Regions from separate parts of the Planococcus rifietoensis genome, predicted to be linked through region 2. Evidence: predicted binding sites of a transcription regulator. Region 2 holds the regulator's gene; the other holds the start of a gene.

Region 1 (7,889 bases), 200 kb from region 2:
AGCATAACGAGCTGGGCACGGAAGTGGATGTTGAAATCCGCAATAAGCGGCTTAAAGCAAAAATTATCGCAGCGCCATTTTATAAACGCTCTAAATAATCCGAATAAAGAAGGGGACTGCACACGATGAAACATCGCTATCTACCAATGACTTCCCAAGATGAAAAAGACATGCTCAAGACGATCGGCGTCCAATCGATCGATGAATTGTTTTCGGACATTCCTGAAAAAGTACGCTTTAAAGGCGAATACAACATCAAGCCTGCAAAATCCGAATCGGCCTTGACGAAAGAACTGGCACAGCTTGCCGGCAAGAATGCGGATTCTGTCCGTTACGCATCGTTCCTCGGCGCAGGTGTTTATGATCATTACAAACCGATCGTTGTCGATCACGTCATTTCCCGTTCTGAATTTTATACAGCCTATACGCCTTACCAGCCGGAAATCTCGCAAGGGGAATTGCAGGCGATCTTTGAATTCCAGACGATGATCGCTGAACTGACCGGCATGGATATCGCGAACTCATCCATGTACGACGGGGGGACAGCGCTCGCAGAAGCGGGCATGCTCGCAGCCGGCCAGACGCGCCGCAAGAAAATCCTAGTTTCCCGTGCTGTCCATCCGGAGTCGAGAGACGTTGTCCGCACGTATGCACTCGGCCAGTCAATTGATGTTGTAGAGGTTCCGCTCAAAGATGGCCGCACGGATATCGACGCCTTAAAAGAAATGGTCGATGAGAACACGGCAACTGTCATGATTCAATATCCGAACTTTTTCGGTCAAGTGGAAAACTTGAAGGAAATCGAAACGATAGTCCATGGAGCGGGTGCTCTTTTCACCGTATCCTCCAATCCGCTGGCACTTGGGGCGTTAACGCCTCCAGGTAAATTCGGCGCAGATATTACCGTCGGCGATGCACAGCCTTTCGGCATTCCGGAAGCATTCGGCGGGCCTCATTGCGGTTATTTCGCCGTAACGCAAAAATTGATGCGCAAAGTTCCGGGACGCCTTGTCGGCGAAACGACAGACGATGAAGGCAGACGTGGATTCGTCTTGACTTTGCAAGCGCGGGAACAGCATATCCGCCGCGACAAAGCGACATCGAATATCTGCTCGAACCAAGCCTTGAATGCTTTGGCAGCGTCTGTTGCCATGACGGCGCTCGGCAAAGAAGGCGCGAAGGAAATTGCGGTGCAAAATATCACCAAAACGCATTATATGAAGCAGCAGCTGAAGAAATCCGGTTTCGAGATCGCATTCGATGGCGCCCATTTCAATGAAATTGCCGTCAAAGTCGGCTCATCGGTCAAGGAGTTGAATGCCGCTTTGTTTGAGAAAGACATGATCGGCGGCTACGATCTCGGCTTGAGCTATGACGAGTTGCAAGGGCATATGTTGATTGCGGTCACTGAGCAGCGTTCTAAAGAAGAAATCGACGCGTTTGTACAAGAAATAGATGCATTCGTGCGAGAAACGGAGGCTTCCCATGCATAAAGACAACCAGCCACTCATTTTTGAAATGACCAAACAAGGCCGTGTCGGCTACAGCTTGCCGGAACTTGATGTGCCGGTAGTGGATTTGACTGAATTGCTCGGCCAAGAGCTAGTTCGCGAAGAATTTGCCGAATTGCCGGAAGTCTCGGAACTCGACATCATGCGTCATTACACGGCGCTATCAAAACGCAACCACGGTGTCGATTCCGGATTCTATCCGCTTGGCTCGTGCACGATGAAATATAATCCGAAAATCAATGAATCCGTTGCCCGTTACTCCGGATTCGCGAACATCCACCCGCTGCAGGAAGAATCGACTGTTCAAGGTGCGATGGAATTGATGTATGACCTTCAGGAACATTTGAAGGAAATTACCGGCATGGATGAAGTGACGCTTCAGCCGGCCGCGGGTGCCCACGGCGAATGGACAGGCCTCATGATGATCCGCGCTTTCCACGAAGCGAACGGTGATTTTAACCGCACGAAAGTCATCGTGCCGGATTCTGCCCACGGAACGAACCCAGCTTCTGCGACAGTTGCTGGATTCGAGACAGTGACTGTTAAATCGAACGAGCACGGCCTTGTCGACCTGGAAGACTTGAAGCGCGTGGTCGGCGACGACACAGCGGCTCTCATGCTGACAAATCCGAACACGCTCGGCCTTTTTGAAGAAGATATCCTTGAAATGGCTTCGATCATCCACAAAGTCGGCGGCAAGCTGTACTACGACGGAGCGAATTTGAACGCCGTCATGTCAAAAGCACGCCCTGGCGACATGGGCTTTGACGTTGTCCATTTAAACTTGCACAAAACCTTCACAGGCCCGCACGGCGGCGGGGGCCCAGGATCTGGCCCGGTCGGCGTTCAAGCTGACCTGATTCCGTATTTGCCGAAGCCGATCCTCATCAAGACCGATGAAGGCTTTACATTTGATTACGACCGCCCGGAATCTATCGGACGCGTCAAGCCGTTCTATGGCAACTTCGGCATCAATGTGCGCGCCTATACGTATATCCGTACAATGGGGCCGGACGGTTTGAAAAAAGTAACCGAATACGCCGTCTTGAATGCCAACTACATGATGAGAAGGCTCTCGCCACATTTCGATTTGCCGTACGACCGCCACTGCAAGCATGAATTTGTCTTGAGCGGCCGACGCCAGAAGAAGCTTGGTGTCAGAACGCTTGACATGGCAAAACGCCTGCTTGACTTTGGTTACCATCCGCCGACAATTTACTTCCCGCTCAATGTGGAAGAAGGCATGATGATCGAGCCGACGGAAACAGAATCGAAAGAAACATTGGATGACTTTATCGATGCAATGATCCAGATTGCCCGTGAAGTGGAAGAAAATCCGGAGATCGTCCAAAATGCGCCGCATACGACGGTCATCAACCGACTGGATGAAACGAAAGCAGCCCGCAAGCCGGTGCTTCGTTACCAAAAACCGACAGACAGTGAATGACCTAAAAAACCCCGGAAGCAAATGCTTCCGGGGTTTTTGATTATTTAGATTTGATTTTGCCTGTCCATTTTTTGAAGCCGCCTTGCAATTGGAACAATTGCTCATAGCCTTTTTTCTTCAGGAACAACGCGACGCGTCCACTTCTTGCCCCGTTCTGGTCATATAGGTAGACCGGTTTGTCGGCGCGGATTTCCTTGTAGCGCTGGCGCAATTGCGATTGCGGGATGTTGCGCGCCCCGAGAATATGGCCGGCTGCGAAATCTTTTGGTTCCCGGACATCGATGAGCTGCGCTTTTCGGTAGCCTTGGATGAATTCTTCCTGGTTCAGATCGGTGACCGCTTTGCGGATGCGGAGGAAGGAGACGACCGCAAAAATGAGGATGGCGATGACGACACCCAATGTGATATACAATAATTCCACTGTTCTTGCCCCTTTCTATACTTACTCATTATAAGAGATAAGGTGACGGATATTCAATGGCTATGTTACAGTAATCTGGGCAAATCAGAGGCAATCCTGTGAAGCTAGCGGGCGGAAAGCGCGTGGCGTCTGGACTTTCAGTTGTCAAGTGCTCTCCACAGGAAATTAAATCGATTTTTGTGCTGAATAATGCGAACATACGTGTCTTTCGTCTCATTTTGACGAAAGGGAAAACGCAGAACCCTTGCCATTGCTCGATTATCCAGTCGCGAAAATTTTCCATCAGAAAAATGTTATTGCGAGTAAGTTTCAATATATAGTATCATGGGAAATGTAATAATACTATATATAGTGTTAACCACATATAATATAAAGGAGGATTTGTCAAATGGTTTCCGCCACACAATCCGAATATACATTAAACGTCGAGTCCCTGAACAAAGACATCGAAGCTTTCCCGCAAGTCCACGCGGTAACGAAAGACATGAAGAAAACGCATAAAGGCGTATCCCGCCTGGTCATGATCGACCGCTATTCCTTCAAGGATACGAGCAAAAGCACGTTGAAGCCGGGCGATTTCGTCGTGTTGACGGTCAAAGAAGACCCGAAATTTCCAGCGCGCGGCCTCGGTTACATCGTCTCGATCGACCAAGACGCGAACAAAGCACGTGTGTGGATCGAAGAAGATTACCGTAGCGCCATCGACAACCCTGAAGAAGTAGAACAAGGCATCGTTAATCGGCCGATCGATGTCATCGAAAAACCGCTCGAAGTATTTTACGAGCAAATCGCCAAACGCAATGCCACTGGGCTTTCTGCAGTCGAGAAAACCCCTGAAAAGCAAAGCGAGTGGTTCACGAAATTCTACGAGCAGCTCGTTAACCTGAATTTCGTTCCTGCCGGCCGTGTGCTTTACGGGGCAGGCGCTGACACCGACGTCACGTATTTCAACTGCTACGTCATGCCATTTGTCGCCGATTCGCGCGAAGGCATCTCAGACCACCGCAAGCAAGTGATGGAAATCATGAGCCGCGGAGGCGGTGTCGGGACGAATGGATCGACACTTCGCCCGCGCAATACACTCGCTCGTGGCGTCAACGGCAAATCATCCGGTTCTGTTTCATGGCTTGACGATATCGCGAAACTGACGCATCTGGTCGAACAAGGTGGTTCACGCCGCGGCGCCCAGATGATCATGCTTGCTGACTGGCATCCAGATATCGCGGAATTCATCATTTCCAAAATGCAAAACCCGCGTATTTTGCGCTATTTGATCGAAAACACCGAAGACGAAACGATCAAACGCCTGGCGAACGATAAATTGAAATTCAAGCCTTTAACTGAACAGGAAGAAGCGATGTACCAAGGCTTGCTCAACTACCGGACCATTCCGGGCATGGGCGGATTCAACGAAAAAATCATGCGCGATGCAGAAACGAAACTGCGCGACGGCGGCACATTCTCCGTTCATAACGAAGAATTCCTCACCGGCGCCAATATTTCCGTCACTTTGACGAAAGACTTCATGGAAGCAGTCGAAAAAGACGAAGATTTCGAATTGCGCTTCCCGGCAGTTGAATCGTATTCAAAAGAAGAAATGGCGGTCTATAACGAAGAATGGCATAAGATTGGCGATGTCCGCGATTGGGAAAAAATGGGCCATAAAGTCCGCACATACCGCGTCATCAAAGCACGCGAACTATGGAACTTGATCAATGTATGCGCAACTTATTCCGCAGAGCCCGGCATCTTCTTCATCGATAATGCCAATGAAAAAACAAATGCCACTGCCTACGGCCAAAAAGTCGTGGCGACAAACCCATGTGGTGAACAGCCGCTTGCGCCTTACTCCGTATGCAACTTGGCAGCCGTCAACTTGGCACGCTTCGCAGATCCGAAAACGAAGCAAGTTGATTTTGAAGCACTTAAAGAAACCGTGCGTGTCGGCGTCCGTATGCAAGACAACGTCATCGATGCAACGCCTTATTTCCTGGAAGACAACCGTATCCAGGCGCTCGGCGAACGCCGTGTAGGCCTTGGCGTCATGGGCCTTGCCGATTTGCTCATCTATTCGGACCGTGAATACGGATCCCCGGAAGGCAACGAGCTAGTCGATGAGATTTTCAAAACGATTGCAGTTGCAGCGTACGAAGCATCTACAGAACTCGCTGAAGAACGCGGCAGCTTCCCGTTCCTTGTCGGCGAAACAGATGCAGAAACAGAGAACTTGCGCCGCGCATTTACCGAAACCGGCTTTATGCAAGGGATGCCAGAAGAAATCCGCCAAGCGGTGCTCGACAAAGGGATCCGCAACTCTCATCTATTGACGGTTGCGCCGACAGGCTCGACGGGTACGATGGTTGGCGTATCGACAGGACTCGAACCGTACTATTCATTTACCTACTACCGCAGCGGGCGCCTTGGGAAATTCATCGAAGTAAAAGCGGACATTGTCCGTGAATACTTGAAGAACAATCCGGATGCAGACGAAGACAATTTGCCGGAAGCGTTCGTCACGTCGATGGACCTTGCGCCTGAAGCGCATGCCGATGTCCAGTGCATCATCCAGCGCTGGATCGATTCCTCAATCTCGAAAACGGTCAACGCGCCAAAAGGCTATACCGTCGAACAGGTTGAAGGTGTCTATGAGCGTCTCTACAAAGGCGGTGCCAAAGGCGGCACAGTCTACGTCGACGGCAGCCGTGATTCGCAAGTATTGACTTTGAAGGCTGAAGACAACACGTTCGAAGAAGACCATACCGAAGAAGATACCGGCAAACGTCCGGTCGTCTTGATCGACACGATCCAAGACTTGCGCTCGACCAATGTTACGATCGGATCGGAAGTAGGCAATACCTGCCCTGTCTGCCGTAAAGGGACAGTGGAAGAAATGGGCGGATGCAATACATGCACGAACTGTGCAGCCCAATTGAAATGCGGACTGTAACAAAAAACTTCAAATAGCCGGAGCCATATCCTCCAGTGACAAAAAGCGGAAGCCAAAATAGGCTTCCGCTTTTTCAGAGTGTTGAAGAAGTCTATTAATCCATTACGAATTAGAATGGAGTCAATTTTTCTACATTCAATAATCAATGATCTTTCTAAGTATTTGGAGAAGTGTTCGCTCGACTCCTGTGGACCAGCGAGACGACCGAGACCCCGCAAGGCGCACAGCGACTGAGGAGGCTTGGGTGCGAGCCCACGGAAAGCGAGCGATAAGCTTCGGAAAATACGGTTTCCTGAGTTTCTCGACAGCCTGAAAAAGCGGAACCCATAATAGGCTTCCGCTTTTTTTATGTCCGCTCTTAAGCCCGTCTTCTGGCTTGCCGCGAATTGATCGTATGCTAAAATGGAAAAGGAAAGCCAAGAAAGGGGTGCAAGGGCATGAGAGTCCTGGTGTTGAACGGTCCCAATTTAAACCGTCTCGGCAAACGCGAAAAACAAGCGTACGGAAGTTTTACATTGCAGGAGCTGGAGCAGGAACTGGCGGAATTCGCGGAAAGTGAAGGCTTTGAGCTGATCTGCCGGCAGTCCAATCATGAAGGGGAACTGATCGATTGGATCCACGGTGCGGATGATGATGCCGTTTCGGGCATCGTGTTGAATGCCGGCGCCTATACGCATACGAGCATCGCGATACGCGACGCCATCGCATCGGTCCAAGTACCGGTCGTTGAAGTACATATTTCCAATATCCACGCACGTGAAGAATTCCGCCATCATTCCCACATCGCGCCGGTAGCCATCGGGCAAATCGCCGGCTTCGGCAAAGATGTCTACCGGCTGGGGCTCCAGTCGCTCTTGCTTCGACAACAGAAAGGATGAAACTGATGAAATTGATGAAACTGCGCGAACAAATGCAAAAGCGGGAACTGGATTCCTTGCTGGTGACAAATCCGTATAATCTTCGTTTTATTACAGGCTTCACCGGAACGGCTGGGCTTGCGCTCATCACGCCGAATGATGCTTGGTTCATTACCGATTTCCGCTACACGGAACAAGCAGGAGAGCAAGTCAAAGAATTCAAAGTGGTCCAAGCGCAAAAAGGCTTGATTGACGAAGTGGCACGCATTGCACAGGAAGCGGCAGTCGAGCGCTTGGCGTTCGAACAGGATTATATGACCTTTGCGACCTATTCGCAGTATCAGGAAAAATTGTCGGCTACGCTCGAACCGGTTAGCGGCTTGATTGAAAAGCTGCGCATGGTGAAATCGCCAGAAGAACTAGAAGTGCTAAAAGCGGCAGCCAAGATCGCTGACGATGCGTTTGAGCATATTTGCACTTATATCAAAGCCGGCATGACAGAACTGCAAGTCTCAAACGAATTGGAATTCTTCATGCGTTCGCAAGGCGCAACTTCTTCTTCGTTCGACATCATCGTCGCATCGGGCTTGCGTTCGGCGCTGCCTCATGGCGTTGCCTCCGATAAGAAAATCGAACAAGGCGACTTGATCACGCTTGATTTCGGCGCCTTATACAATGGCTATGTCTCGGACATCACGCGCACGGT
Region 2 (7,889 bases):
AAAGTATGCGCTTTCTTTCGTTTTCAGGTTCTCTAAACCGAATAATGTGTTATACTATATATCGAATTGAAAATATGAGTATGACTTATTTAATTGGGGGACAAATACATGACAGTTTCGATTGCAATTAACGGGTTTGGCCGCATCGGCCGTATGGTTTTCAGACAAGCAGTTTTGATGGATGACGTGACAATTTCGGCGGTCAACGCCGGTTATCCGGCAGAAACACTTGCTCACTTGATTAAGTATGACACAAATCACGGTACCTTCTCCGGTGAAGTGAAAGCGGAAGAAAATGCGTTGGTTGTAAACGGAAAGCGTATTCAATTGGTTAACGAGCGCGACCCATTGGAACTCCCATGGGGCGAATTGGGCGTCGATATCGTCATCGAAGCGACGGGCAAGTTCAACTCGCGTGAAAAAGCTGCGCTTCATTTGGATGCGGGAGCAAAGAAAGTCATCTTGACTGCTCCTGGAAAAAACGAAGACATCACCATTGTGATGGGCGTCAATGATGACAAATTGGATGTCGAAAAACACCACATCATCTCAAATGCCAGCTGCACGACGAATTGCCTGGCGCCTGTCGCTAAAGTGCTGAATGATGCATTCGGCATCGAAAACGGATTGATGACAACTGTCCATGCGTACACCAATGACCAAAAGAACTTGGACAACCCGCATAAGGATCTTCGCCGCGCACGCGCTTGTGGACAGTCGATTATCCCGACTTCGACAGGAGCTGCAAAAGCTTTGTCCTTGGTTCTTCCTGAACTGGAAGGGAAAGTGCATGGTTTGGCGCTTCGTGTCCCGACGCCGAATGTGTCGCTTGTCGACCTTGTCGTCGATGTCCAACAGGACGTGACGGTAGAAGACGTCAACCGTGCCTTCACGGAAGCATCAGAAGGGGCGCTAGCGGGCATCCTCGATTTGACGATGGAGCCACTTGTGTCGATCGACTTCAATACGAACCCGAGTTCTGCAATCGTTGACGGCTTGACTACCATTGTCATGGGCGACCGCAAAGTGAAAGTGCTCGCTTGGTACGATAACGAATGGGGCTACTCGGCCCGCGTTGTCGACTTAATGAAAAAGGTAGCCAATTCTATGGCTGTCGCTTCAAAATAATGCAAAAAGATTCCGCTTTTCTTCTTATTAGAATAGCGGAATCTTTTTTGTTGTTGTATTAAAAAAAATGTCCGTTGGAGCATTTATTTATTGCATTTCGAAAACATTCATCATATACTATGAATCGTAGCCAAAAACGGCTGCCACTTCTCAATTCTATTTATTATGTAGAGCAAGGAATTAGGAGCGTATATTATTATTCTTATGACTGCTTAAAGGGTTAGGACCTCTCTGGACTAACTTTCCCCCGTGGTAGTCAACTTTGAATATTTTGCGCAAAACCAAAATGTTATCAAAGGGGGAAACGAACCATGGAAACTATGGGACGTCACGTAATCGCAGAACTTTGGCAGTGTGATTTTGACAAATTAAACGATATGGACTATATCGAAAAGACTTTTGTTGATGCAGCACTCAAATCAGGTGCGGAAATCCGCGAAGTCGCTTTTCATAAATTTGCACCACAGGGTGTTAGCGGCGTAGTCATCATTTCGGAATCACACCTGACTATCCACAGCTTCCCGGAACACGGGTACGCGAGTGTCGATGTGTACACTTGCGGAGATCTTGATCCAACAATTGCAGCAGATTACATTGCACAAGCTTTGGATTCAAAGCAAAGCGAAGTAACTGAATTGCCACGCGGCATGGGACCAGTCGGCGCCGGAGCGACAAAAGTATCACTAACGGTGTAACTGACCGCTAATAACGCAAAACACAAGCAGAGGAGAAAATCCTCTGCTTTTTCTAATGTATGGGGAATTTTTTTGTTATACTGTTACTACCAGATAGAGAATTTTCGGGGAGATGTCTACCATGAAATGTCCAGCTTGCCAGCATAACGGCACCCGCGTTGTAGATTCGCGGCCAATAGATGAAATGAAATCAATCCGCAGGCGTCGTGAATGTGAAGCATGCGGTTACCGGTTCACCACATTCGAAAAAGTAGAAGAGATGCCGCTGATCGTCGTGAAAAAAGATGGTTCCCGTGAAGAATTCAGCCGCGAGAAAGTGTTGCGCGGCTTGATCCGCGCGTGTGAAAAACGGCCAGTGTCACTTGATATGCTTGAAGCAGTTGTTTTCGATATCGAAAAAGAATTGCGCCGGAGCGGCAATCCTGAAGTGAAATCGGAAGAAGTCGGTGAATTGGTCATGAACCGGTTGGCGGATATCGATGAAGTGGCCTATGTCCGCTTTGCTTCGGTCTATCGCCAGTTCAAAGACATTACGGTCTTTATCGATGAACTGAAAGATCTGCTTGACCGCAATCCCGGTGACAAGGACAGCAAATAAGGCGGTGACCACATGACAATGTACAAAGAACTTCAGCCCGCCGACTTGTACCGGATCCGCATGCCATATCCATTTTCCAATTACGACCGCCAGTTGCTGACGCTCCTTTATCAGCCGATGGTCGGGTCAGATGCCATTTCCCTCTACTTGACACTTTGGGCAGATGGCGAAATGCGGTCTGAGGATTCGACGCATTATACATTGATGAACACGCTCGGAAAACCGGTCAAAGCGATTTTCGAATCCCGCATTCAACTCGAAGCAATCGGTTTATTGAAGACTTTTCGAAAAGACGGGGAAAACCGTTCGTTCGTATACGAACTGTGCCCGCCGCTCGATCCGAAAACCTTTTTTGCCGACCCGCTATTGTCGATGTTCCTGTTCAGTAAAATTGGTGAATCGTCGTATCGCCGTGTCCGCGATCGTTTTGTCATCCAGGCGCCGCTTGCTGAAGGATATGCAGAAGTCTCCAGGACTTTCACAGATATCTTCCAGCCGGTACACGCGAAGTCGGGTTATCCGGCAGACGAAAAAGAGCTTGAATCACGGACGGACGGGGAATATGAAATAGATCAAGACTTTGATTTTGCGTTGCTGCGCCAAGGCCTGTCTGAACAACTCGTGCCAAAGCGCGTATTGACCCCGTCCATCCGCAACTTTATCGTAAAGCTGTCGTTCCTCTACGGTTTCGGCCCGCTTGAAATGCAAAAAGTCGTATTGCTGGCGATCGAAGATGATTACCGGATAGATGAAGAAGGATTGCGCAAAGCAGCTTCCGATTATTATAAAATGACCGTCACGACGACTGCGCCTAAACTCGAGCCTGTCAAAACGGCAGAACCGAAAACGCCGCAACCAGATGCACAACAAGCGCCTGCAAATAAAGAAGACGAATTGATCGCATATTTGGAGTCGGCATCGCCGCTTCAAGTGCTGCGCGATATCGCAGACGGCAAAGAACCACTGCCGGCTGACGTACAGTTGGCGAATCAATTGGTGACGCAGCATGGCATGGAACCGGCTGTCGTCAACGTATTGCTTCAATATGTTTTATTGCGCACCGATATGAAACTAACAAAAGCGTATGTAGAAAAAATAGCATCGCATTGGCTGAGAAAAAATGTCACGACAGCCAAGCAGGCAATGGAATTTGCACGCATCGAACATACGCAGTATATGAAATGGAAAAATGAATCAAGCGCCGCACCGAAACGCGCAGCATCTTCCGGACGCAAGCCGATCCGCGAAGAAAAGTTGCCTGAATGGTTCAATAAGAAAGACGAAGTGGAAACACCTGGACAAGGAGCTTCAAGTGAACAGCTCGAACAGGAAAAACAGAAATTGCTTGCGAAGCTTGCGTTGAAGAAAAGAAAGGGTGATTAGATGGAACCGATTCGTGAAACGATGAAGCGAGTGGTCAATGCGCCCTCATTTTCCGAGCGCTATGATGCAATGAAGAAAGAAGTAATGGAACATCCCGGCGTCCTAAAATTCCTTAAAGAACACGAAGAGGAAATCGACGGGCCGACAGTGGATAAAGGCATGGGCAAGCTATACGAATATATCGACCAATCGCATGACTGCAATAAATGCCCGAACCTCGGTGGCTGCATCAATCATCTGAAAGGATTCGAACCGAATCTTGTATTGGAGCGGGGCAATATCGGCATCTCGTACACTAAATGCCGGTTGAAAACCGCTGAAGATAATAAACGCCATGCTTCTTCCTTGATCCACAGCATGTATATGCCAAAAGAAGTGATGGCGGCGAGAATCGAAAACTTCGAGCTCGATGACCGGAGGCTGCCAGCTTTCCGCGCAGTTGATGATTTTCTAGAGAAAGCGACAGGCCCGGATTCGCTTCCGGAAAAAGGCTTGTATTTATACGGCAAGTTCGGAACTGGCAAATCCTATTTGTTGAGCGCGGTCGCGAATGAACTCGCGGAGATCAATGTGAAAACGGTTCTTGTGTTCGTACCGGAATTCATGCGCGAAATGAAACAAGCGATTGGTGACCATACGCTGCAGGAAAAAATAGAATACGTCAAAAAAGCCGATGTGCTCATGCTCGATGATATCGGAGCTGAAGCGATGTCGAGCTGGACACGCGATGAAGTGCTCGGTACGATCCTTCATTACCGGATGGCGGAGAAATTGCCGACCTTCATGAGTTCGAACTTTAGCTACTCCGAACTTGCGCACCATTTGACTTATTCACAGCGCGGCGAAAAAGAAGACTTAAAAGCAGCGCGCATCATGGAACGGATTCAGGCATTGACCGTCCCAGTCAAACTTGAAGGCGAAAACCGCCGCAACAAGTAAGAGAAACTATTGCCTTTTGATTTTTTTCATCGTATAGTAAGAATCATCAATAATGATTTACATGCAATGACAAGGACATGAGCGATCACGCATGGCACACAGAGAGGGAAGACACGGCTGAAAGCTTCCCGGCACAGCGTTTTTGTTTACCCCCTTTGAGCAGCGCCTGCGAACTCCAGTAGCAGGCGACGGTACCGGCCCGTTAGCCGATGCAGAGCTTCGTTCCGTGCGTAAAGATTGTGCGGAAGAGAAGAAGGGTGGAACCACGAACAGAGCTTCGTCCCTTTTGGGATGGGGCTTTTTGTGTGGAAAAAAAGAAAAGCTGAATCGCCTGTTCAGCTCCGACAGGCTTAAGGCACACTGGCGAAGCGGCGCTTTCTGCCGCACAGCCAGGGTGACTTAAGACCCCGAGGAGCTAGGCGCTGAAGCTAGACATCAAGAAAAGCTGAAGCTGCCTAGCGGAGGAAGCTAAGCTAAGAACGCGACGTCCTGTCGCAACGCTTAGCTGACCCACATCCTGTGGCCCTCTGACTGGCTTACGACCCGAGAGGCAGTCAGCTGAAGCTAGACACAAAAAACCCTGAAGAGCTGAACCAGACCCTGTGGTTCGCGATTCACCCGATATCATTCAAAGGAGAGATTCATATGGCAGACATGATTCAATTAACATTCCCGGACGGCGCAGTAAAAGAGTTCGCCAAAGGAACATCTACAGAGGAAATCGCTCAGTCCATCAGCCCGGGCCTTCGCAAAAAAGCGGTGGCAGGCAAGCTTTCCGGCAACTTGGTCGATTTGAAAGCACCTCTTGAAGCGGATGGCGAGATCGCGATCATCACGCCGGAATCCGAAGAAGCATTGGAAGTACTACGCCACAGCTCAGCGCATTTGATGGCTCAAGCAGTCAAGCGCCTGTATCCGGATGCCAAGCTTGGGGTGGGGCCGGTCATCGAAAACGGCTTCTACTATGATATCGATACAGAGTCGGCGATTACAGCTGAAGATCTGCCGGTCATCGAAAAAGAAATGAAGAAAATCATCAATGAAAACTTAGACATCGTCCGCGTGGAAGTATCGAGAAACGAAGCGCAGCAACGCTTTGAAGCGATCAACGATCCATACAAGCTGGAGCTTCTAGAAGCGATCCCAGAAGATGAGCAAGTGTCGATCTACGAACAAGGCGAATTTTTCGATTTGTGCCGCGGCATCCACGTGCCATCAACTGGAAAATTGAAAGAATTTAAATTATTGAGCGTCGCTGGAGCTTACTGGCGTGGCGATAGCGACAATAAAATGCTTCAGCGTATCTACGGAACTGCCTTTTTCAAAAAAGAAGAATTGAAAGCTCATCTTGAAATGCTCGAAGAAGCAAAAGAGCGCGACCACCGCAAAATCGGCAAAGAGCTCAATTTGTTCATGAACTCCCAAAAAGTCGGCCAAGGCCTGCCGATGTGGCTGCCGAAGGGTGCAACAATTCGTCGCATCATCGAACGCTATATCGTCGACAAAGAAGAGCGCATGGGCTATGACCACGTCTACACGCCGGTTATGGGCAGTGTCGAATTGTATAAAACAAGCGGCCACTGGGACCATTATCAGGAAAACATGTTCCCGGTCATGCAAATGGACAACGAAGATTTGGTGCTGCGCCCGATGAACTGCCCGCATCACATGATGATCTACAAGCAAGGCATTCATTCCTACCGCCAATTGCCGATCCGCATCGCAGAACTTGGCTTGATGCACCGCTATGAAATGTCAGGTGCCTTGTCTGGCCTGCAGCGCGTGCGCGGAATGACATTGAACGATGCCCACCTATTCGTGCGTCCGGATCAAATCAAAGAAGAATTCAAACGCGTCGTCAATCTCGTCATTGAAGTGTATAAAGACTTCGATTTAAAAGATTATTCGTTCCGCGTATCTTACCGCGACCCGGCTGATAAAGAAAAATACTATGACGATGACGCCATGTGGGACCGTGCGCAATCGATGCTGAAAGAGGCAATGGATGAACTTGGCCTCGATTATTTTGAAGCAGAAGGTGAAGCAGCATTCTACGGGCCAAAACTCGACGTTCAAGTGAAAACAGCACTTGGCAAAGAAGAAACTTTGTCGACTGTCCAGCTCGACTTCCTGTTGCCGGAAAAATTCGATTTGACGTATATCGGCGAAGACGGCAAACAGCACCGTCCGGTCGTCATTCACCGCGGCGTCGTTTCGACAATGGAGCGTTTTGTTGCCTTCCTAATCGAAGAATACAAAGGTGCATTTCCGACATGGCTCGCGCCGGTGCAAGTGGAAATCATCCCGGTATCGCTCGATGTGCACAGTGAATACGCAAAAGAGCTTCAGGAGAAAATGCAGCAGCATAAATTGCGCGTCGACATCGATGAGCGTGACGAAAAACTGGGCTATAAAATCCGCGAAGCACAAATGCAGAAAGTTCCATACATGCTCGTTATCGGCGATAAGGAGCTCGAAAGCGGCTCGGTCAACGTACGCAAATACGGCGAGCAGAACTCTGAGAGCATGCCGTTCGAAGACTTCCTTAAACTCGTCCAATCCGAACTTCGCTAAAGTGCTTGACAGTAAAAGCGCTGCGTGATATTCTTATTTAGGTTATTGAATACTTATATGTGCAAGCAGGAGCGCCCGCTTCTCACCTGATCGACCGATTGTTGGCAGGTAGACACGATTGACTTTTACATGCATCTAGCATGTGTCATATTATGGCGGGCGAACTCCTCGGGGTTCGCCCGCTTTTTGTTTGCGCCTGTGAACCGGATCGTCCGGTTTACACATTTAAGCTATTCGCGACACTACCCGGAGGTGGATCATTATTAGCAGAGACAACAATGTAAACGAAGGCATTCGTGCACGTGAATTACGGGTTATTGACCAAAATGGTGAACAGCTCGGAATCAAATCACGCAACGAGGCGCTCGAGATTGCAGCTCGTGTCAACTTGGATCTAGTACTAGTGGCTCCTCAAGCTAAGCCGCCGGTCGCACGGATCATGGACCACGGCAAGTTCAAATTTGAACAGCAAAAGAAAGAGCGCGAAATTCGTAAAAACCAAAAGATCATCAACGTCAAAGAGGTTCGTTTGAGCCCTGGCATCGATGACCACGATTTTAACACGAAGCTCC

The links. Region 2 encodes NrdR, which represses ribonucleotide reductase genes. Its sites were predicted from a motif close to AACACNATATATNGTGTT; they were not measured.
Region 1: a site for NrdR is predicted at 3,718-3,735, ahead of AUC31_RS06215 (vitamin B12-dependent ribonucleotide reductase). Genes of this name have one in related genera too.

Annotation. Positions count from the first base shown of each region.
Region 1 is NZ_CP013659.2:1,272,606-1,280,494, forward strand. Features, by position in the region: gene gcvT (glycine cleavage system aminomethyltransferase GcvT) at 1-98, shown strand, start outside; gene gcvPA (aminomethyl-transferring glycine dehydrogenase subunit GcvPA) at 126-1,493, shown strand; gene gcvPB (aminomethyl-transferring glycine dehydrogenase subunit GcvPB) at 1,486-2,958, shown strand; gene AUC31_RS06210 (rhodanese-like domain-containing protein) at 2,999-3,379, opposite strand; gene AUC31_RS06215 (vitamin B12-dependent ribonucleotide reductase) at 3,768-6,326, shown strand; gene aroQ (type II 3-dehydroquinate dehydratase) at 6,764-7,204, shown strand; gene AUC31_RS06225 (M24 family metallopeptidase) at 7,210-7,889, shown strand, end outside.
Region 2 is NZ_CP013659.2:1,070,293-1,078,181, forward strand. Features, by position in the region: gene AUC31_RS05190 (glyceraldehyde-3-phosphate dehydrogenase) at 109-1,128, shown strand; gene speD (adenosylmethionine decarboxylase) at 1,440-1,823, shown strand; gene nrdR (transcriptional regulator NrdR) at 1,945-2,421, shown strand; gene AUC31_RS05205 (replication initiation and membrane attachment family protein) at 2,434-3,804, shown strand; gene dnaI (primosomal protein DnaI) at 3,805-4,743, shown strand; gene thrS (threonine--tRNA ligase) at 5,389-7,317, shown strand; gene infC (translation initiation factor IF-3) at 7,580-7,889, shown strand, end outside.